Regions from separate parts of the Paraburkholderia sp. GAS333 genome, predicted to be linked through region 1. Evidence: predicted binding sites of a transcription regulator. Region 1 holds the regulator's gene; the other holds the start of a gene.

Region 1 (11,417 bases):
GATGTGATTTCCGACTTCATCGGCACATTGCCGGCAATGAAAATTACCGAGCCGTATTCGCCGAGCGCACGCGCGAACGCGAGCGCGAAACCCGTCAACAAAGCCGGGAAAACGGCGGGCAACACCACCCGGCGAAACGTCAGCCAGCGCGTCGCGCCCAGGCACGCGGCGGCCTCTTCCTGTTCGCGCTCGAACTCTTCGAGCACCGGCTGCACCGTACGAACGACGAACGGCAAGCCGATGAAGGTCAGCGCAACCAGCACGCCCGCGGGCGTAAACGCAATCTTGATGCCGAGCGGTTCGAGAAACTGCCCGATCCAGCCGTTGCCCGAATAGACCGCCGCCAGCGAAATACCGGCCACGGAAGTAGGCAGCGCGAACGGCAGATCGACCACGGCATCGACAATGCGCTTGAACGGGAAGGTGTAACGCACCAGCACCCACGCGACCAGAAAGCCGAACACGGCGTTGATCAGCGCGCCGCCGAGCGCGGAAAAAAACGTCAGCCGGTACGACGCGAGCACGCGTGGCGAAGTAACCGCGCGCACGAACTGGCTCCAGTCGAGCGTGGCGGTTTTCAGGAAGGTCGCCGCAAGCGGAATCAGCACCACGAGGCTCAGATAAGCCACCGTGATGCCGAGAGTCAGGCCAAAGCCGGGCAACGCGCTCGGCTTCCGGAAGGTGAACGTCGTCATGCTGGATACTCTTTCAGGTTGATGCTTGTGTTTTCGAACACTGGCTTCGCTCGACGCTTGCGGCCACCGTACGCCGGTTAGCCAAAAGCGCGCCCACTGGGCGCGCTCGGAAGTGGCGCGTTGCCGCGCCGCTTTTTGCCTCTGCCTCGACAGGCATCGGCGGAATTACTGAGGCTGGTAGATCGAATCGAACACGCCGCCATCGGCAAAGTGCGTTTTCTGCGCATTGGTCCAGCCGCCGAACGAATCGTCCACCGTGTACAGCTTCAGCTTCGGAAACTTGGCGGTCAGCTCGGCCGGCACCTTGTTCGAACGAGGACGGTAGAAGTTCTTCGCCGCGATCTCCTGACCTTCCTCGCTATACAGGAAGTTCAGATAAGCCTCGGCGAGCTTGCGCGTGCCGTGCCTGTCGACCACCTTGTCCACCACTGCCACCGGCGGCTCGGCCAGAATACTGACCGACGGCACGACGATTTCAAACTTGTCCGGACCGAATTCCTTCAACGACAGGAACGCTTCGTTTTCCCACGCGATCAGCACGTCGCCGATACCGCGCTGCACGAAGCTGGTGGTCGCGCCACGCGCGCCCGAATCCAGCACGCCGGCATTCTTGTAGAGCTTGCCGACGAATTCCTTCGCCTTCTGGTCGTTGCCGCCCGGCTGATGTTCGGCATACGCCCATGCTGCGAGGTAGTTCCAGCGCGCGCCGCCCGAGGTCTTCGGATTCGGCGTGACGATCGACACACCCGGCTTGATCAGATCGTCCCAGTCCTTGATGTGCTTCGGGTTGCCCTTACGCACCAGGAACACGATGGTCGACGTGTACGGCGACGCGTTGTCCGGCAGGCGCTTCTGCCAGCCCTTGTCGACGATGCCCTTGTTGGCGAGCGCATCGATGTCATAAGCCAGCGCAAGCGTGACGACGTCGGCCTGCAGGCCGTCGAGCACCGAGCGAGCCTGCGCACCCGAGCCGCCGTGCGACTGCTTGAAGGTGATGGTCTCGCCGGTCTTCGCCTTCCATTCCTTGCCGAATGCCTGATTGACGTCCTGATACAGCTCGCGCGTCGGATCGTAGGAAACGTTCAGCAGCGTCGTGTCGGCATGCGCCTGCGTGATTCCGCCGACGACGCTCGCCGCGCCGAACGCAAGCGCCGCGATCAGTTGCTTCGTTTTACCCGCCAGTCCCGTGTTCCGATGGTTCATGCCAACTTTCTCCGCGTGTGGTCCGCTGAAAACAGCGTGTGATGTTGTTTTGCGTCGCGGTCACGTGCACATGAGCGCCAACTCGGAGGCCAGTCTATCGAAGGGCTTTCATCATTAAAAATAATGTTTATTCATTCTTTAATACGTAAAAGTGGTAACGACAGCGGGATAAGGCGTTGCGGCACGAAAACGGGTGTTTCAGCGTCCTATGTCGACGCTGGAGCGGCCCCGTTCGTGACGAACTTAAAGTAAAGCTTGAAATGCGCCGAATACTGTATAAAAATACAGCTACCTGTTCATACATACAGTGGCCATGACAAAACTCACCGCACGACAGCAGCAGGTTTTCGATCTGATCCGCCGGGCGATCGAACGCTCCGGTTTTCCGCCCACCCGCGCGGAAATCGCCGCCGAGCTGGGCTTCAGCTCAGCCAATTCGGCAGAAGAGCATCTGCGCGCGCTTGCTCGCAAGGGCGTGATCGAACTCGCGGCCGGCGCATCGCGCGGCATCCGCCTGTTGCCCGGTCCGGACGACGCACCGCATCAGTTCACCCTGCCGCATCCGAGCATCATGCAGCTGTCGCTGCCGCTCATCGGCCGCGTGGCTGCCGGTAGTCCGATCCTCGCGCAGGAACATATTTCGCAGCATTTCGCATGCGACCCGGCGCTGTTCTCGAGCAAGCCCGACTACCTGCTGAAGGTGCGCGGGCTGTCCATGCGCGACGCAGGCATCTTCGACGGCGACCTGCTTGCGGTGCAAAAGAAGAGCGAGGCCAAAGACGGCCAGATCATCATCGCGCGACTCGGCGACGACGTTACGGTCAAGCGCCTGAAGCGCCGACCGAACGGCCTCGAGCTGATCGCGGAAAACCCCGATTACGAAAACATCTTCGTCGAGACCGGCAGTGCGGAATTCGCGCTGGAAGGAATCGCCGTTGGGTTGATTCGTCCTGGCGAGTTCTAAGCGCCCGCGCTTAGTTCGTGCACGCGTCACCGTTGTTTCGCTTGCGCCGGTTCGCCTAACCAACGCTGCATCATTGCTGCATCGCCTGGAGAGACTCATGGAACGCCTTGCCCGCCTGCTGCCTTTTCGCCAGTTCGGTCGTCTGCGCCATCTGCGCAAGCTTGTGCCTTGCTCAAGTTCGTCATTTGAGGCGCCGGTGGCGAGCACTCCATCGCTGTTCGACTCATCGGAAAGCGCATCCAGCTTGCCCTCGTCGTTGCCGGCTTTTGCTCGCGTGTCGTTGAATTCAAGCCTGAATATGACGGAGCCTGCACGGCGCGCGCCGGTGCGTGTTTATCACGGGCCGTCGCGGCTCATCATGGTCGGCACGGTCGACGCGGTATGCCGGATGATCGATCACTGCATTGCAGAAGAAGCGAATGTTCATGGTGTGGTGTTCGAGGGGTAAGCGGAGCGCGTGCGGGTTTTCCGTGCGAACCGTGAACCAGCCTTGAGTTAGCAAGCGGCTTTGTAAGACGGCTGTCTTACGCAGTTATGCATGTGATTGCGCCACGCGATCACACCGCACATCGCACATAACCAGCCAATTGCTGCATGTGCTTTTCGGGGCTGCCACTCAGATATTTGCATAGAATGGGATTGTTCTTGCGGGGCAGTGGTCCACATTGACATCCAACCTGATCGGAGTTCCATTCGATGACAGTTCCCACACGCATGAAGGGCAGCGAGGGTAGCGCAACCCGCCCGCTGATCATCACGTTGATCGTGATCGTGGTGATCGCCGCGCTGGGATTCGCCTACGCATCACCGTATATCGCGCTGAGAAACCTCAAACGTGCAGCCGATGCGCGTGACGCGCAAACCGTCAATCAATACGTCGATTTTCCCGCTCTACGCGACAGCCTGAAGCAGCAGATAACGGGCATGCTGACACGTCGGCTGGACGCCGATGCCGACAGCAAAATGGCCACCATCGGCGCAATGATCGGCGTCACGTTGATCGGACCGCTGGTGGATTCCTATGCGACACCGGACGGCGTCGCGGCATTGCTGAATGGCATGCCGCCGCGTGGCAATCCGGGCGAGCGGCCACCCGCGCCGCCTGATGCCAGCAATGCACCCGCAGCAGATGCGGCAACCTCCGCTCCGACTGGAGACACAGCCAGCGCTACGCAACCGCCAGCGCGGGAGACTACGGCAGGTTATCGCGGCATCAACGAGTTTGTCGTGACTTACCGACGTGGCGAAGGTGACGCAAATTATTCGGCAATTTTTCAGCGCGAAGGTTTGTTCACCTGGAAGCTCACGGCGATCAATCTGAACGAGTGATCCGCTGGCCTGAAACTCACGCCAGCCTCCGTTTTATTGTCAGGGACGTGCGCGGTTAGCGCATGTCGACGCCATCAACCGCGTCGACATGCTTCAACGTTGCACGGAACATCGCAGCCGCATCAGACGGTTTCGCCTTTTATCAAAGCGAAACCGTCACGCCGCCCCTTTCCCAGACATCAAGCCGCAGCGGCTTGCTGCTGCTCCTGCGCGGACGAGCAGGCCACCAGAATGCTGCACGAAACCCGGTCGAGCAGCGGCGTATTACCTGCGCCCATCCACCATCTGGACAAGCCCGTCCGGCAGCGGTGCCCCACCACCACAAGGTCGACATTCAACTCATTGGCGAGATTCGCGATTTCGTCAATGGGATGGCCGAACGCGAAATGCCCCTGCGCGCTGACGCCGCGCTCCGTGAGCCAGTTCACCCCTTCCTGAAGAATATCGCGAGCGGTCTTTTCGAAACTGCCGCAGGCCACGTCGGTGAGCAGGCCGGCGCTCTGCGCAATGCTCGATCGCATATCCACGACCGACAGCAAATGCGTTTCCGCCTTCAGATCCAACGCCAGATCGGCGCCGCAGCGCAGTGCCTTGCGGCCTTCTCGCGAGCCGTCGTAGCACAACAGGATTTTCTGGTAGCTCGCCATGATTTTCTCCCCTCGCGCGGAACGCACGGTGTGAATGAATCATGGTGCGCCGCAATTCAGGTTGCAAGGGATGGAAAACGCTAACTAGCGGTCAATTCCGCCTAAAGGTCTGCGGGAGGCAGGTTGGCGCACCATCACGGGGATTCGCGGCGCAATTGCGGCACCGCAATCCGCAGTATCAGACCCATTGTCTACGCCGAACTTCCGTCCGCCGATGCCCTAGAATAAGCGGCTTCCCCGGCCATTCGCGTTCTTCCCGGAGCATCGACCGATTTATGTCTGAAGCCGCCATCGAGTTTCACCAGGTCAAGAAAAGCTACGGCGAAAAAACCGTCGTCGACGGTCTGTCGTTCCACGTCAACGCGGGCGAATGTTTCGGCCTGCTCGGCCCCAACGGTGCGGGCAAGACCACCACGTTGCGCATGCTGCTCGGCATCGCGTCACCCGACTCGGGCGCGATCCATCTGTGCGGCGAGCCGATTCCCGGCCGCGCGCGAGTGGCGCGGGCGCGCGTCGGCGTGGTGCCGCAGTTCGACAATCTCGACCCCGATTTCACGGTGCGTGAGAACCTGCTGGTGTTCGGCCGCTACTTCGGCCTGAGCGCCGCGCAATGCCGCGCGGTCGTACCGTCGCTACTCGAATTCGCGCGGCTCGAAAGCAAGGCGGACGCACGCGTGAGTGAACTGTCGGGCGGCATGAAACGGCGGCTTACGCTGGCGCGGGCGCTCGTCAACGATCCCGACGTGTTGATCATGGACGAGCCGACCACCGGTCTCGATCCGCAGGCTCGGCATCTGATCTGGGAACGGCTGCGCTCGTTGCTGGCGCGCGGCAAGACCATTCTGCTCACCACCCACTTCATGGAAGAAGCCGAGCGCCTGTGTCATCGGCTATGCGTGATCGAAGAAGGCCGCAAGATCGCCGAAGGTGCGCCGCGTGAATTGATTGCCAACGAGATCGGCTGTGATGTGATCGAGATTTTCGGTCCCGATCCGCTTGCATTGCGCGACGAACTCGCGCCGCTGGTCGAGCGCACCGAGATCAGCGGAGAAACGCTGTTCTGTTACGTGAACGATGCTCAGCCGGTGCATGCGCGGCTCAAGCAGCGCGCTGACCTACGCTATCTGCATCGGCCAGCCAATCTGGAAGACGTGTTTTTGCGGCTTACGGGGCGCGAAATGCAGGATTGAGATGCACCAATCGCGACTTGGAACCCACATCGGCCGCGATCCGCTAAAGCTATAACGACACAGCACGAGACACCGAGCAATGGACGCACGCATCTACGAACCACCGGGCGATACGCCGTCGAAACAGGAATCCTTCGCGGCCTTCCCTGCCAATGCAGTGAACTGGATCGCGGTATGGCGCCGCAACTATCTTGTGTGGAAAAAGCTCGCGCTTGCGTCGATGTTCGGCAACCTCGCAGACCCGATGATCTATCTGTTCGGCCTCGGTTTCGGGCTTGGCCTGATGGTCGGGCACGTCGACGGCGTGTCGTACATCTCGTTCCTGGCGGCGGGCACGGTGGCGTCGAGCGTGATGATGTCGGCGAGTTTCGAGTCGATGTATTCGGGCTTTTCGCGGATGCACGTGCAGCGCACGTGGGAGGCGATCATGCATACGCCCCTCACGCTCGGCGACATCGTGCTCGGCGAGGTCGTGTGGGCGGGCAGCAAGTCGATGCTGTCCGGCGCGGCGATCATGCTGGTCGCAGGCTCGCTCGGCTACGCGAATTTTCCGTCGATGCTGCTGGCTTTGCCGGTTATCGTGTTGACCGGTCTCGCGTTTGCGTCGGTCGCGATGGTGGTGACGGCACTCGCGCCGTCCTACGACTTCTTTATGTTTTATCAGACGCTGGTATTGACGCCGATGCTGTTGCTTTCCGGCGTGATCTTTCCGTCTTCACAGTTGCCCGCCGCCGCGCAGATCGCGACCAGCGTGTTGCCGCTGGCGCACGCGGTCGATCTGATCCGGCCCGCGATGCTCGGGCGGCCGGTCGACAACGCGGTTTTGCATCTGGCCGTGCTGGCCGCTTATGCTGTCGGCGGGTTCATCGTTTCCGCGATTCTGTTCCGTCGCAGGATGATGAAATAGGCTTGAATCGCCGCGAGCCGCAGGCATCGAAATGCGTCGCCTGCGGCAGGTTCACGATGATCGAACGGGATCAGTCCTCGTCGTCCGTCCACGGAATATCGACGTCGGAAATAAATGCGACCGTCGCGAACGGGCCGCCGTCCTGACGACCGATCTTGCCGTCGGCGCGCTGCCATTCAACCCGGAACACCGTGCCTGGATCGTCGGAAATCAGGCGTACCGTGCGAACCTCGTCCGGATCGGAATCTTCGACAGGACCGTCGAGCGAAATCTGCAATTCTTGCGGCCACAGGCCATCGGCGGGATCGTAAATCTTGTCGCCATCGGGAATCAGCGTGAAGGCTTCCACGCCGATGGTCGCCGACGCATCCACGATCATCTTGCCCAACGCGCGCAGCAGCGCGGTGGCGCGTGCCGAGTTCGCCTGACGGATTGCAAGATCCCCGCGCGTCAGCGCCTGCTCAAGTTTTGGGTTTGTTTTTTGTTGCGCCATTCGATGTCCTGAGTCCTATCGCTCTGTTGTGCACGTCACGCGGCGTAGACTGCGCCGCGCTCCATTTTTCGGGCTGAATCCTACCACTGGTGTGCGTTGCAGCATGGCCAGCCGCTCAGGCCGCCTCGCCAGGCCGACCGTCCACCACAGTGTAGGTCGTGATTCGCGTTCCAGCAGGGACATTTGCGCCGTGCGGAGTGACGGCATCGGCACGAGGGTGTCGTGGCTGATTGCGTGTTGGCGGCGTGCGAGACTGGTGCGCGGCGATACATCGAGCGCGATGGGAGCAGGCTTGCGCCTCTACATTTATTTGATGTTCGGCTGCTGGGCGATCAGCCCGCGCGTGTTGTGCGCGCCGAAAAAAGGTCGAGAACCCGAAGAGAAAGCAAGACTGAAACAGCAACATCGAAAGCAACCCGCCCCGGCACCACGCCGGGGCGGCAATCCAGAACACTAACGCATCAAGGTGCCGGATTCGGCTGCAACTCGTGCAGCTTGTCGATTTCCGCGAGCACGTCCGCCGACAGCTTCACGTCCGCGCTGACAATGTTTTCCTTCAGCTGGTCGAGCGATGTCGCGCCGATCAGATTGCTCGTCACGAACGGACGGCTATTGACGAACGCGAGCGCGAATTGCGCGGGCGACATGCCGTGACGCTTCGCCAGTTCCACGTAACGGGTAGTCGCCTCGATGGCTTGCGGCTTGCTGTAACGGGCAAAGCGCTCGAACAGCGAGATGCGCGCACCGGCCGGCCGCGCGCCGCCTTCGTACTTGCCCGACAGCCAGCCGAACGCCAGCGGCGAATACGCGAGCAAACCGATATTGTCACGATGCGCGTACTCGGACAGACCCACTTCGTACGTGCGGTTCAGCAGGCTATACGGGTTCTGAATGCTGACGATACGCGGCAAGCCCAGCTTTTCGGCTGCGCGCAGAAACTGCGCGACGCCCCACGGCGTTTCGTTCGACACCCCGATGTGACGCACCTTGCCCGCCTTGACGAACTCGGCGAGCACCGACAACGTTTCTTCGATCGGCACCGTATAAGCGTCGTCGACCCACGGATACGACGGACGGCCGAACGTCATCGTGCTGCGATCCGGCCAGTGCAGTTGATACAGATCGACGTAATCCGTTTGCAGACGCTTGAGGCTGTCGTTGAGCGCCTCTTCGAGATTCTTGCGGTCGAACTGGTTGCCTTCGCCGCGAATATGGCGCGGATTGTGCGGCTGACGCGCCGGGCCCGCGATCTTGGTGGCAAGCACGATTTTTTCGCGCGCGCTGCGATGCTGCGCGAGCCACGTGCCGATGTAACGCTCGGTCGAACCCTGCGTCTCGGCGCGCGGGGGCACCGGGTACATTTCTGCGGTATCGATCAGGTTGACACCGTGATCGAGCGCGTAATCGATCTGCGCGTGCGCTTCCTGTTCGCTGTTCTGCTCGCCCCAAGTCATGGTGCCGAGACCGATCAGGCTAACCTGCACATCGGAGTCGCCAAGTCTGCGGTATTCCATCTAATCGTCCTGTTGAATGTGTGAACTGGAAACGCTGAAGTTACCACGCCCGCGCCATGCCTGCAGCGACGCTAGAATGCCGGAACGATGAAGTTCGCTTCGGCTCGCTTTCCATCGGACCACGGTTCAGCCTTGTATCGAAACCTCGCCCGCTATGTCGCGCTCAACTGCTTTGCGTCGCCCTTCTCGCCCTCACCTGCCATGAATCCCGAACATCTCGAACTGCTGGTCACACGCGAAATGCCCTACGGCAAATACAAGGGTCGCGTGATTGCGGACCTGCCCGGCCACTATCTGAACTGGTTCGCGAGCCAGGGCTTTCCGCCCGGCGAAATTGGCCGGCTACTCGCGTTGATGCAGGAGATCGATCACAACGGTTTGAAGCCGCTGCTCGAACCTTTGCGCAAGCGTTGATCTTACTGAAACGCGAATAAAATACCGCAAAATGAAAGCCTGCCGAAGCGCAACGAAGCCACTTGAAAGTTGCAGCGAAGGCCACGTGCAAGCAATGTAGGCTTGTACAAATTCATACAGACTTTTTCTTGCGCGACACGCGTGAGTGGACTTAAATCGGCATAGGCCGTTGCGCAACGAAACACTCACCGCGCAACCGTTCGTCAGTCATCTTGCCGCTGGTCCATGCCCGCTTTTAACCTGCCCGCCCTGCTCGAATTTATCGGTCACGACCTGTCGCCCGTGCGCGCGGTCATCGCGTTTTTCCTGATCGGTTATCTGGTTGTGGGGCTACCCGTGCATTTCCGCCAGGGTGCAGCGTCGCGCGATATCTGGGGCACTGCCGCCGGTGTGACGATGGCCGCGATTTATGCGGCGTTTATCGTCGGCGTGTACCCTGCGTTGCATCATTCGGCTGTGTTGATGCATTGATCGGCGACGTTTCGCGTTATGCCGCTCGCGCGCCCGGAAGTCATTGCAAACGCTCCATCCGCATCAATTGGTCAAGCAACCGGTCCACCGCCTGGTCGACCGACACATGAGCGGTGTCGATCACGACATCCGGCGCGACTGGCACATCGAACACTCCTGAAATACCGGTGAAAAGCGGAATCTCGCCGCGCCTCGCGCGTGCGTAAAGCCCTTTGACATCGCGCGCTTCGCACACTTGCAGAGGCGCATTCACGAACACCTCGACGAAACCGTTACCGACGATTTCACGTGCCGTGCGTCGATGCAGATGCTCCGGCGAAATCACCGCGGCAATCGCAACGAAACCCTGCTGCATGAAAAGCGCCGCGACGTGCGCGACGCGGCGCAGGTTCTCGCTGCGATCTTCGGTGGAAAAACCGAGGTCGGCGTTCAGCCCGCGTCGCAGTACGTCGCCGTCGAGCACGATCGACGCGCATCCCCGTTCCGTGAGACGCCGGTGCAGCGCGTCGGCCAGCGTCGACTTGCCCGCGCCGGACAAGCCCGTCATCCAGATAACAGCACCACGCGGCCCGCTCATGATGTTTGCCCCGCGCTTACGGCCGCCTGCCGATCCGTGACGGCAGAATCCCTTCGGACAATGTCGTCAGCCGACGCCAGCTCCGCACCCAAGCCGTCGAACAGCGGCTCAAGCAACTCGGCCCGCGGCTGCCAGCGCCGCACCGAAGTCTTGTAGATCGGCTGACGCACCTGAGCCGAGCTGGCGGTATTCACCTGCCTGGTTGTCTGATGGAACGCGAGGCAGCGCTCATCCCAGTCGAGTCCGCAATGCGCGAGCATCCGCCGCACATTGCCTTCAAAATCCTCGACCAGATTTTCGTATTTCACTTCGATCATCACGCCCTCGGGCAGCACGCTGTGCCAGTACGACATCAACCTATCATACGCACGATAGTAGCGGCCGAGTTCGCCGAGGTCATAACCGAACGGCACGTCGTGGAAGATCCGCGAAAAAATCGACAGACAGGTTTGCAACGGCGACCTGCTGCTATGGATAAAGCGCGCGTTCGGCAGCGCCAGGTGAATCAGCCCGACGTTGATGAAATTGAACGGATATTTGTCGGTGAAGCGCGTGTAGCGAGGTGTATCGCCGCTGCTTTCGCGTTGCATGTCGGGCAGCGCCCGCTGCATGAGACGCAGATAGTCGCCGCCTAGCGTACGCAATTGCGCGGCGCCGACTCCCTGCATCGACTCGATGCCGATCCTCAACGGATCGTCAACCGGACGACAGATGCTCTTCACCAGCGCCTCGCCGAATTCGGTACGCTCGCCCGCGCCGAACACCTGCGGGTGGCTCGCCAGAATCTGCTCGATCAGCGTCGAACCGGAGCGCGGCATGCCGATGATAAAAACCGGCGCGGCCGACGAATCGCCCAGACCGCGCGCGGCGGCGAGCACGTCCGCGTTCATCATGGCCGGCATATGGGCGAACAGGCCTAGCGAATCCGCTTCGTTATAGCGCACGCCGGCGCGATGCAGTGCGTTGCCTTTCAGTTGATGATCGAACGAATCGTCATTGCGGCCCACGTCCGC
Region 2 (11,417 bases), 1.1 Mb from region 1:
CGGCCGCGACCGCCGGCGCGCTGGCTTTTTTCTGGCAAACGTGGCCGTACAAACTCGGCCTGCTGGGCGCCGTGTTCGCGGGCGTTGCGATCGGCGTGCTGTTATCCACGTCGCATTCGTCGCCGCGCGGCGCGCGGAAAACTGCGGAGGCATCGCGATGAACTACGTCGTCCTGATCCTCGGTATGGCGCTTATCACGTGGGTGATCCGCGCGGCTGTTTTCGTCCTCGGCGACCGGCTGGTGTTTTCGCCGCTCGTACGCACGGCGCTCGGTTTCGTCCCCGTTACCGTGCTGACGGCGATCATCGTGCCGATGGCGGTTTCGCCGCACGGCACCAGCGCCGAGTTGACCTGGCGCAATCCGCAACTGGTCGGCGCGCTTGCCGCTGTCGTGGTCAGCGCGGTGACGCGGCGGCCGCTCCTGACGATCGCGGTCGGTCTGACGGTGTTTTTTGTCTGGCAATGTGTCGTGCTTAAATAAACGCGCGGCGTTGGCTTTCCGATGCGAGGGCGCGAAGTTAGTTTGGGTGGCGATGTCCGGCTGGGAGGTGGCGGTTCGTGGCTTGGGCTTCGGAGCAGGCGTAGACCTCGACGCCCCCGCCTGCATCCACCTAAAAACCTACCTACCCGCCCCGACATCCCCCTCTAAACCGCCCGCCCGTCGCCCGCCCTCCCTCAAGTTCCCGCCGAATCCGCCGATATGCAATCGAGGTCCGCGCATCGACATCGGGTACGTCCCGCTGCTCACGCGGCAACTGCAGGAATAAACCGCGTCGGCTTCCGGCGTCGCGCCGCCCGGAATACGCGTGCGGCCGACGGCATCACAAGACCGCGCGGCAGGACCAAACGGGATAACACATGGGTCAAATCACCCTCAAGCTCAAAGACGAAACTCTTGCGTCGCTACGCAAGGATTTCGACGCCTTTCTGCGGGTATCGCTGAAGCTCGATCCGCAGTTCGCGACGCCGTCGTTCGAGGACTTCTTGCGTGCCAAACTGCTCGACAACATGGTGCCGCTGACCGAACACGCGGTTCAGCGAATGCTGCAGGGCGGTCAATACGCGTGGGCCAAACGCACACTGGACAAGGAATTCCCGGACGTCGTCGCGATCCTGATGCGGCAGGCCGGCGAATTCGGCTTCGGCTTCGCGGCGCGTTCGGAGTGGACACCCGAGGAACTCGCGAAGCAGTGTCGCGACTGGGCGGCGGCGATCGTCAAGGAAGCGGAAGGCGACGCGACGCTGATCGACCCGCTCGCGTCGCAGATCAAGAGCGCGGCGCAGGACATTCAGGCACTCGAGGAAACCATGCAGACCCCGGCATGGCGGCTGGTGGAATCGTTGCGTCAGCGTGTCTACGAGGCCAAGGTGGCGTGCGAAGTGAGCGTGGGCAGCACCGCCCGCGAAAAGCTCGGCGAATTGCGCGGATTGTTGCGTCTGGGCATTTCGCACGGTTCGTTCCAGAAGCAGGAAGCGCAACAGATCATGGAATATCTGCGCCTGCTCAAGCCGGAAATTTTTGTCGAAGAACCGTACGACGTGTTTTCGCGGATGGCGGCATGGCTGCGCAATTTCTTCACGCCGCCGAGACCGGCGCCGCAGCAACAACAGCAAAGGCAGTCGCGGTAAGCGCAGCAACGTCGCGGGGGCAGGACACATGCGCATTCGGCGCATCGCAGTCGCCCCGGCCGATATCGGCGCTTGCGTGTGCCAAATGGCCGTCCCCAGTCCGTGCGCAGAATCGAGCCGCACACATTGCCGCCCCGGCGCATGGAGCCCCCAAGTCCCCAATTCGCGCCGGCCTGCCGGTACCTGCCTCTCGAGTCGCCTCAGCCTGCTCGCCTAACCCCCGGCCACATTCCCGGCCTCGTCAATCCCACATCTTCCTGAGCTTCGCCGCGATCTCGATCTTCGCCTGCGCGGCCGCAGCGAGCCCCGTCGCCGTCGGCGCGCTCGGCACCGGCACGCGCGGCCAAGCGTAAGCGTCGAACAACGGCATCAGGTGCGCGGGAATGAAGCGCGTGCGCGACGCCCACACGTGACGGTCGCCCATATGCGTCTGGTTATGCACGTAGAAACGCTGCGGCACGACGATATGCAGATCTTCTTTGGCGCGCGTCATCGCTACGTAGAGCAGACGGCGCTCCTCGTCGATTTCTTCTTCGCTGCCCGTGCCGAGATCGGACGGAATGCAGCCGTCGACGCCATTCAGCACGAACACATTGCGCCATTCCTGCCCCTTTGCCGAATGGATCGTGGACAGGATCAGGTAATCCTCGTCGATGAGCGGCACGCCCGATTCGCCGCTGGTTGCGTCGGGTGGATCGAGCGTCAACTCCGTCAAAAACCGTTCGCGCGACGGATACGTCGCCGCGATGCTTTCCATCTGCAACACATCCGCGTGACGGATCGCGGCGTCTTCGTGATTGCGCTCCAGATGCGGCTCGTACCAGCGCCGCACCATCTCGAACTCGGCGGGCCAAGGCGTCTGCCGCCCGTACACGCTCGACATCAGCCTGACAAACGGATTCCAGTCTTCCTGCGCGCGAGCCGGCGCGGCGAAAGCGGCAAGCGCGCCGCCGGCCGTATCGGCGGGATTGCCGGAACCCGCACGCGCGACGATTTCATCGAGCACCTTCGCGGCGGTCGCCGGCCCCACGCCCGGCAGCAATTGCACGACGCGAAAACCCGCAACACGGTCGCGCGGATTTTCCGCCCAGCGCAATACGGCCAGCACGTCCTTGACATGCACCGAATCGAGAAATTTGAGGCCGCCGAATTTGACGAACGGAATGTTGCGCCGGGTCAGCTCGATCTCCAGCGTTGCGCTGTGCTGCGCGGTACGGAACAGCACCGCCTGCGACTTGAGTTTCATGCCCTGCTCGCGCGCTTCGAGCACCTGCTCGACGATGTAGCGCGCCTGATCGGCTTCGTCGGCGACGGTGACGAGGCGCGGGCGCTGCGCGGACGCCTTGTCGGTCCAGAGATTCTTCGTATAGCGCTCACTGGCCAGTTCGATCACCGCGTTGGACGCGGCCAGAATCGGTTCGGTTGACCGGTAGTTGCGTTCGAGCGTGATCTGCTTGGCGGGCGGATCGAAATGCGCGGGGAAATCGAGAATGTTGCGAACCGTGGCGCCGCGAAACGAATAGATGGACTGGGCGTCGTCGCCGACTACGGTCAGTCCGCGCCCGTCCGGCTTCAGTGCGAGCAGGATCGACGCCTGCAGGCGATTGGTGTCCTGATACTCGTCGACCATCACGTGATCGAAGCGCGCCGACAGATCAGCGGCAATGGTGGGCTCGGCGGCCATGTGCGACCAGTACAGCAGCAGATCGTCGTAATCGAGCACGCTCTGTTTTTGCTTGGCGTCGACATAAGCCGCGAACAGCATGCGCAAATCGGCTTCCCACTCGCGGCACCACGGGAACGCGTTTTCGAGCACATAGCTAAGCGACGCACCCGTATTGACGACGCGCGAATAAATCGCGAAGCACGTGCCCTTGGCCGGAAAACGCCGCTCTTTCGCGGACAAACCGAGTTCATGGCGCACCAGATTCATCAGATCCGCGGAATCCTCGCGGTCGTTGATCGTAAAAGCCGGTGCAAGGCCGATCAGTTCGGCGTATTCGCGCAGCAGGCGCGCGCCGACGCTGTGAAACGTGCCCGACCAGGTGAGCCCCTGCGCGAGCGCGGCCCGCGTACCGAGCGCCGCACCGGCAATACGCGTGACGCGGCGGGTCATCTCCAGAGCGGCGCGGCGCGAAAACGTCAGCAACAGGATGCGGCGCGGATCGGCGCCCTTCACCACCAGATTCGCGACCCGATGCGCCAGCGTATTGGTTTTGCCGGAGCCCGCTCCCGCGATGACGAGCAACGCGCCGGGTGGAGCGTTGGGCATGTCCGCGCCATACTCGACGGCTTCGCGTTGCGCAACGTTCAGCTTCGCCAGCCAGGCGGCGCTATCGAGCGATGGGGACGGCGGAGGCGATTCGGCGACGGAGAGCACAGTGGATTTGGGCGTTGGATGGAATCGAGGATGGCGACGCATACTGTATATCCATACAACTACCGCCGACAAGCGACCCTTTTTTTGTGTGAATCGGGTGTGGTTTTTTGGGGCTCGCGGGACGCGCAGTGCCAGCTCGTGCAGAGCGCGTTTCGACTGACGGAAGCGCGGAAAAATCGGCTAGGCGGGTCAAAAGCTAACGTAAAAAATGGCCCGCGCGCATCAAGCGAACGGGCCATTTTTGTGGGATCGGCAGCATCGAACTACTGCTGCTTTTTCGCGTCCTTCACATTGGCGTCAGCGTTCGCCTTGTCGGCGTCGGCCTGGGCATCGGTCTTCTTCTGGTCGGCCTTGGCCTGCGCGACCGAAGCTTTCTTGTCCGCCTTCGACTGCTCCTTCGCGGCCTTCTTGTCCGCATGGGTGACAGGAGCCGCAGCCGGCCCGCTCGCCTGAGCAAATGCCACCGACGACAGGCAACCCGCGATCAACGCGGCATAAATCCTGTTTTGCGTGGTTCTGGTGATGTTCATGCGATTACCTCCCTCAAACTTTTTTATGCGATGCGTCACACGAAGTCGTCCAAGCATGCCGTCGTCAGCCGACAGCACGCTTCGCGTCTATTAGTGCTTCACATCGGCGCCATCTGTCTGAGCCGATGCCTGACCTTCCATGTTCATCTTCATTTCGTTGTTGGCGGCCTGCTTATCAGCCTTCTTGTTGATCTTGGCGTCGCGCACCTGCTCCTTGTATTGCGCCTTCGCCGCCTTCTGCTGGTCGTTCATTTCAGCCTTCGACGCCTTCTTCGACGCACGATATTCGGCGTTGGCCTTCGCGTTGGCGTCACGCTTTTGCACCAGCGGATCGGTCGAGCCCGACGCGGTCAGACGCGTCGGCGCAGGAGTCGCCGGTTGCATGCCCTGAGCGGCGTCCGTACCTTGCTGCATCTGGGCTTGCGGCTGGTCGCCCGCCCCTGCGGCGGGTTGTGCGGTTTGCGCAACGGCAGCAGTCGCGGCAAAGGCGGTCAGGGCGGTACCGATCAGAAGCGAACGAATCTGGGTCATGGCTAATCCTCTCTAAAGTTGTTGTGACGCGGGCGTATGGGTTTAGGGTCCGGCTCGCGCAGGATGTTTTCCCGCTGCTTGCCACCGACGCCACCCGGTCTTCACGCTGCTGTAAATTCAGCAGGCTTTGCTACATGAGTCCACTTTACGAGTGAAATCGACGATGTACGACCAGTGTTACGGAAGGTTTCACTTTCTGACAATCGCATAACAACTGCGTACCTTAGTCCAGCCGAGGCCGGCATACACCGCGAGCTTCATTCAGGGCAAGCTTGTGGCTTATGATGCGAACCCTTTGCCTGGAGGCGCAAACGCCATGCCCAACCTCGATTTCACGCTCACCGGCGACTACGTCGAACTGCACAATCTCCTGAAGATAACGGGTCTCGCAGACAGCGGCGGCTCCGCAAAAATGATGGTTGCCGACGGCGCAGTCACCGTCGACGGCCGGGTCGAGACGCGTAAAACCTGCAAGATCCGCGCGGGCCAGGTCGTGCTGCTCGGCGATACGCGTATTGCGGTACACGAGGCCTGACCGGTCTCCGGGCACATACTGACGCGGCCTGACAATCCGGAAAGCTGTAGGACGGCGCGCACCAGAATCGTGCTTCTTCGATCGACATCGCCGGACGCAACCCATAAGCTGTTGGTTTCGACAGGCAAACAAGCGGCTGACAAACCGGCATAACGCGCGTTTCATCGCACGACCGGCAGCGGGAAACACCGGGCAGACACTGGCGGACACGGCAAGCAGGCCCGCAACGACGAGCGCAGACAATCAATTTCTGCGCTGCGTCGAGCGAGCGCTCACTACGCCGGCTTTTTATCGAAGCTTGTACGGCCCGCACCCGCCCTGCCGCGACTCGCCGCCAGCCAGCAGCCCCGGCCGGCCACCGAGCCACCCACTGTCGCCAATCTGGATATTTCCGCCGTCAGGCGCTTTCATGACTCAATCCGGCTTCTCCCGGCTGGCCGCCAGGCCGCCGACCCTGTCCCGCCACGCCGCCGACACCGCGCGGCTCGCCGCTCCGCTCGCCATCGCGCAACTGTCGCAAATGGCGATGAGCGTCACCGACACCATCCTGCTCGGCTCGCTCGGCCCCGACGCGCTTGCTGCGGGCGGCCTCGGTGCGAACCTGTTTTTCGTCGTGGTCACGCTGTTGCAGGGCGTGCTGACATCGGTGAGCGTGAGCGTGTCGCACGCGCGCGGCGCGCAGGACGACGGCCGCGTGCCCGACATCTACTGGACCGGCTTTGTGCTGTCGCTGCTGCTGTCCGTGCCGGCGTTCATCCTGCTGTCGTTCGCTTCGCAGATCCTGCTCGCGTTCGGCGAACCCGGGCTGCTTGCGCACAACGTCGGCGAATATGCGGCGGTGCTGCGCTGGGGCGCGCCCGCGAGCCTGATCGGCGTCGGCCTGATGCGCTCGTTCCTGCCCGCGATCGGCGCGGCGAAACGGCTGCTGTGGGTGTCGATTGCGAGCGTCGTCGTGAACGCGTTTCTGAACTACGGGTTGATTCACGGCGCGTATGGTTTGCCGCGGCTCGGCTTTCTCGGCTCGGCGGCGGCGACGTCGATCACCGTCTGGCTGAGCGCGATCGTGCTGATGGCGCTGTTGCATCTGCGGCCGCGCTATCGCCATTTCGTCGTCGCGACACGGCCCAAGGTCCCGTTGATGGGTGAACTGTTCGGGATCGGCTGGCCGGTCGCGATCACTTACGGCGTCGAATCGATGCTGTTTCTCGCCACCGGCCTGATGGTCGGCCTGCTCGGCGAGTCGCAACTGGCCGCGCATCAGATAGCGCTGAACGTGGCGTCGGTCGCGTTCATGGTGCCGCTCGCGATCGGCCAGGCGGCCAATGTGCGGGTCGGCTACTGGTCCGGCGCGGGGCAACCGCTGGCCGCGCGCCATGCGGGTTTTGTCGCGCTCGCGCTCGGCGTCGGCTTCATGACGTTGTCCGGCATGGTGCTGATCGCCGCGCCGCGCTGGATCGTCGGCCTTTACCTGCATCTCGACGATCCGGCCAACGCAGCCACGGTCGCGCTGGCGAGTTCGCTGCTGGGCGTGGCGGCAATTTTCCAGATCGTCGACGGCATGCAGACGGTGGGGTCCGGCTGCCTGCGCGGGCTGAAGGACACTCGCGTGCCGATGATCGCCGCCGCGTTCGGCTACTGGGTGATCGGTTTTCCGACCGGCTACACGCTGGCGTTTCACTTCGGTCTCGGCGCACGCGGGCTGTGGTGGGGACTCGCGGCAGGCCTGGCGAGCGTCGCGGTGCTGATGACGCTGCGCTTTCACAAGCTGAGCCTGCGGCACGTGTCGCCGCAAGCGGCCGATGCTCCGTCGGCGGGGCCGGTTTGAACCGGCGGTTTGAATTGACGGTTTAAATTGAGTGAGGCGGTGCGAACAGGCGTGGCTCAGTAATCCGGCTTCAATGGTTCGCGCCCGTTTGCACGCATGAGCGCGCTTCGCGCCGGGCCCCCGCCAGATCCTGTCGAGCCTCCGTCCCAAGCCCATCCGCCGCAAAAGGTAAAATGCCGGTCCCGGCACCGTGGCGCACACCCGCATCCAGGCGCCGGAACCCGCTAGCACGCCTCACAAAGGCCAGCATCGCCACAAGGCTCATCCATGGCCCGCCCGGCTCGCCGCTTCGTCGCGGCAGACTTCGAAGGCCCGCCGTCCTGCAGGACGGCCCGCTCGACACACCCCGATTTACCCCGCCTCACCCCGACTTCTCGCGATAAAACATAACCAAGGACCACCCGTCATGCTTGCCCGCGTCACTCGTCTGTTTCCGCTCTGGGCCGTGCTCGTCTCCGTCGCCGCCTACTTCTCGCCGGCCTCGTTCGCCGGCATTGCGCCGCACGTCACCACGCTTCTCACCATCATCATGCTGGCGATGGGCGTCACGCTGTCGGTGGCCGACTTCCAGCGCGTGTTCACGCGGCCCGCGCCGGTAATCGCCGGCATCGTGCTGCATTACCTCGTGATGCCGCTCGCCGCATGGGTGATCGCCAAGGCACTGCGCATGCCGCCGGATCTGACCGCAGGCATGGTGCTGGTGGGCAGCGTCGCGAGCGGCACGGCGTCGAATGTGATGATCTATCTGGCGCGCGGCGACGTGGCGCTGTCGGTGACGATCAGCGCGCTGTCGACCCTCGTCGGCGTGTTCGCGACACCGCTGCTCACGCGTCTTTACGTGGATGCGTCGATCTCCGTCGACGTGCACGGCATGCTGATGAGCATCCTGCAGATCGTCGCGTTGCCGATCGTGGTCGGTCTGATCATCAATCATCTGTTCGGGAAATTTGTGCGCAAGATCGAGCCGATTCTGCCGCTGATCTCGATGGTCGCGATCGTGCTGATCATCGGCGCGGTGGTGGGCGGCACGCAGAAGAGCATCGCGTCGGTCGGGCTCGTGGTGATGGTCGGCGTGGTGCTGCATAACGGCATCGGACTGCTCGGCGGCTATTGGGGCGGCCGCCTGCTCGGTTTCGACGAAGCGGTCTGCCGGACGCTCGCGATCGAAGTGGGCATGCAGAATTCGGGCCTCGCCGCGACGCTCGGCAAGCTGTATTTCACGCCGATCGCCGCGTTGCCCGGCGCGCTGTTTTCGGTGTGGCACAACCTGTCGGGTTCGCTGCTCGCGGGACATTGGGCCGGACGTCCGGCGAAAGGCTCGACGCATCCTGATGGCGAGCGCGTGCTGGACGCGAAGCGCGGGTAAGCCGTTCAGGCAAGCCCTGTCCGCATAAACCGGACTCTTGAACAGCATTCGGTGGTCGCGGTCTCGCATCGAGCGATGGCCGCGACCAGAAAACATCCAGGCTCGCTGCGCACACTGGACGGCGGTCACTTCGGCTGCCCTACTGCAAAGCTCGCGTTCGTTTAATTGGCTCGAGCTGCCTCTGCGTCCGCGCAGAACAACCCGCCGACAGACCGAATAACGCGCCCAATAACGCGTCGAATCAGGCACCTTTCAAGACGCTTCGCACGCTTCCCTTCCTCGCCAGATCCCCACCCTGCCCGCCAAAAAAACCCCACTCGCAGAATCCCTTAGAATGCATTTCTCGTCAGCGTGAGCTACGCTGCCGCCACGAAAAGCGTACCAACCAAGGGAAGACAGCGTGCCGGGGCATCACAACCAGAACCACGACGCACAGCAGCCAGAGTGCGCGCTCAGCAGACCCCGGAAGCCGTTCACCTGGGAATCGACGAGACATTTTTTCCTGCTGCTCTGCGCGACGGCATGTCTGACCGCCTGCGCCACCAAGCCTCCCGCCACCGCGTTCGATCGACAGATCACCCACGCACTCCCCGTCAGCGAAACCACGCCACTGAGCACCGCGCTCGCGCCGCTCGAAGCCGCGCATCCGGGCCAATCGGGGTTCCGCGTACTGTCGAACGGCACCGACGCGTTGCAGATGCGCATAGCGCTAGCTCGCTCGGCGACCAGAACGCTCGACATGCAGTACTACATCGCCAACGAGGACACCACCGGCAAGCTGCTGCTCGGCGCTGCGCTGTATGCGGCCGATCATGGCGTGCGGGTGCGGATGCTGGTCGACGACCTGAATTTCAAGGACATCGACCGCATCATGGCGGGGCTGAATTCGCACGACAACATTGAGATTCGCGTGTTCAATCCGTTCGGCAGCGCGCAGGAAGGCGTGTTCGAGCGCACGACGAATCTGTTCACGCAGATCGGCCATTTCACGCGCCGCATGCACAACAAGGCGATGATCGCGGACAACCAGTTGGCGATCGTCGGCGGCCGCAATCTCGGCGACGAATATTTCAGCGCGAGCGAAACGCTGCAATTCCGCGATCTCGACGTGCTGGCCGCGGGCCCGATTACCGCCGACATCTCCGCGAGCTTCGACGACTACTGGAACAGCAGCATCTCCTATCCGCTGCGAGTGCTGAACAAGCAGAAGTTCGACCAGAAAGAGCTCGACGCCACGCGCGACGACCTGCGCGCGCACTGGCGCACCAACGCCGATCCGTACAACGCGAAACCGCTGAACGCGACGCCGCTCGCGCAGCAGATTGCCGGCGAGCAACTCGGCCTGACCTGGGCGCCCGCCGAATTCAAGGCGGACTCGCCTGAGAAGATCGTGCATCCGTCGCCCGATTACATCAGTCCGCCGATGCAGCGCCTGGGTGAACTGACGCGCGACGCGCGCAAGGATTTACTGATTATTTCGCCGTACTTCGTACCGCACGAGACGGGCGTCAAGGCGGCGGCCGAACTGACGCATCGCGGGGTGCGTGTCGCCATCCTGACCAATTCGCTGGCCGCGACCGACGCGGTCGCCGTGCAGGCGGGTTACAGCCCGTTTCGCGTGCCGTTGCTGCAACAAGGCGTCGAACTATACGAATTCAAGCCGCAACAGGACACGCCGACCGCGCGTCTGACCGGCTCGAAATCGCGCGCCAGTCTGCATGCCAAGACCTACGTGGTCGACGACAAGATTCTGGTGATCGGCTCGATGAATCTCGACCCCCGCTCGGCCAATCTGAATACCGAACTGGCGCTGGTGATTCACAGTCCGCCACTCGCCGAACAGGTCGCGCAGATTTTCGCGCGCGCTACATCCCCGGAGGCAAGCTATCGCGTCACGCTCGCAGACGACGCGCAGCTTGCTTATCTCCACTCGATCGGCGCACCACCGTCGCCGCTCGTGTGGACCGATACAGAAGACGGCATCAGCCGCACCTACATTTTCGATCCACAGGCCGGGTTATACCGGAATGCGTTAACGGGTCTATTCTCCCTATTGCCCGTCAACGCAGAACTTTGAGAACCGGAGTTGAACATGACTGAAGACGTACGCATGGAGCGCGACACGTTCGGCGAAATCGCGGTGCCGAACGCTCGTCTGTGGGGCGCACAAACGCAGCGCTCGCTGCAGAATTTCCGTATTTCGACCGAGAAGCAGTCGCCCGAACTGATCACTGCGCTGGCTATCATCAAGCGCGCGGCCGCCGAGGTGAACACGAGCCTCGGCGTGCTCGACGAAAGCAAGGCCAAAGCGATTATCGAAGCAGCCGACGAGATCATCGCCGGCAAGCACGCTGGTGAATTTCCGCTTGCCGTGTGGCAAACCGGCTCCGGCACGCAGACCAACATGAACCTCAACGAGGTGATCGCGAATCGCGCGAGCGAGTTGCTCGGCGGCGAGCGCGGCGAAGCGCGCAAGGTGCATCCGAACGACGACGTGAATCGCGGCCAGTCGTCGAACGACGTGTTCCCGACCGCCATGCACGTGGCCGCCGCCGACGCGATCGTCAAGCATCTGCTGCCCGCGTTGAAGACGTTGCGCACCACGCTCGACGGCAAGGCAA

The links. Region 1 encodes LexA, which represses DNA repair genes until DNA is damaged. Its sites were predicted from a motif close to ACTGTATNNNNATACAGT; they were not measured.
Region 2: a site for LexA is predicted at 4,052-4,069, ahead of ABH945_RS02665 (ATP-dependent helicase). Genes of this name have one in related genera too.

What each region holds. Positions count from the first base shown of each region.
Region 1 is NZ_JBNDKS010000001.1:1,688,752-1,700,168, forward strand. It holds gene cysT (sulfate ABC transporter permease subunit CysT) at 1-695, opposite strand, end outside; gene ABH945_RS07515 (sulfate ABC transporter substrate-binding protein) at 861-1,898, opposite strand; gene lexA (transcriptional repressor LexA) at 2,212-2,862, shown strand; gene ABH945_RS07525 (hypothetical protein) at 2,960-3,310, shown strand; gene ABH945_RS07530 (DUF2939 domain-containing protein) at 3,559-4,191, shown strand; gene ABH945_RS07535 (universal stress protein) at 4,371-4,838, opposite strand; gene nodI (nodulation factor ABC transporter ATP-binding protein NodI) at 5,114-6,028, shown strand; gene ABH945_RS07545 (ABC transporter permease) at 6,108-6,935, shown strand; gene ABH945_RS07550 (hypothetical protein) at 7,006-7,428, opposite strand; gene ABH945_RS07555 (NADP(H)-dependent aldo-keto reductase) at 7,890-8,942, opposite strand; gene ABH945_RS07560 (DUF3820 family protein) at 9,144-9,356, shown strand; gene ABH945_RS07565 (hypothetical protein) at 9,582-9,827, shown strand; gene cysC (adenylyl-sulfate kinase) at 9,868-10,404, opposite strand; gene ABH945_RS07575 (sulfotransferase) at 10,401-11,417, opposite strand, start outside.
Region 2 is NZ_JBNDKS010000001.1:569,403-580,819, reverse strand. It holds gene ABH945_RS02680 (AzlC family ABC transporter permease) at 1-161, shown strand, start outside; gene ABH945_RS02675 (AzlD domain-containing protein) at 158-481, shown strand; gene ABH945_RS02670 (DUF4088 family protein) at 859-1,629, shown strand; gene ABH945_RS02665 (ATP-dependent helicase) at 1,871-4,009, opposite strand; gene ABH945_RS02660 (hypothetical protein) at 4,273-4,539, opposite strand; gene ABH945_RS02655 (hypothetical protein) at 4,630-5,070, opposite strand; gene ABH945_RS02650 (RNA-binding S4 domain-containing protein) at 5,387-5,605, shown strand; gene ABH945_RS02645 (hypothetical protein) at 5,894-6,016, opposite strand; gene ABH945_RS02640 (MATE family efflux transporter) at 6,015-7,430, shown strand; gene panS (ketopantoate/pantoate/pantothenate transporter PanS) at 7,837-8,796, shown strand; gene ABH945_RS02630 (phospholipase D family protein) at 9,197-10,873, shown strand; gene fumC (class II fumarate hydratase) at 10,889-11,417, shown strand, end outside.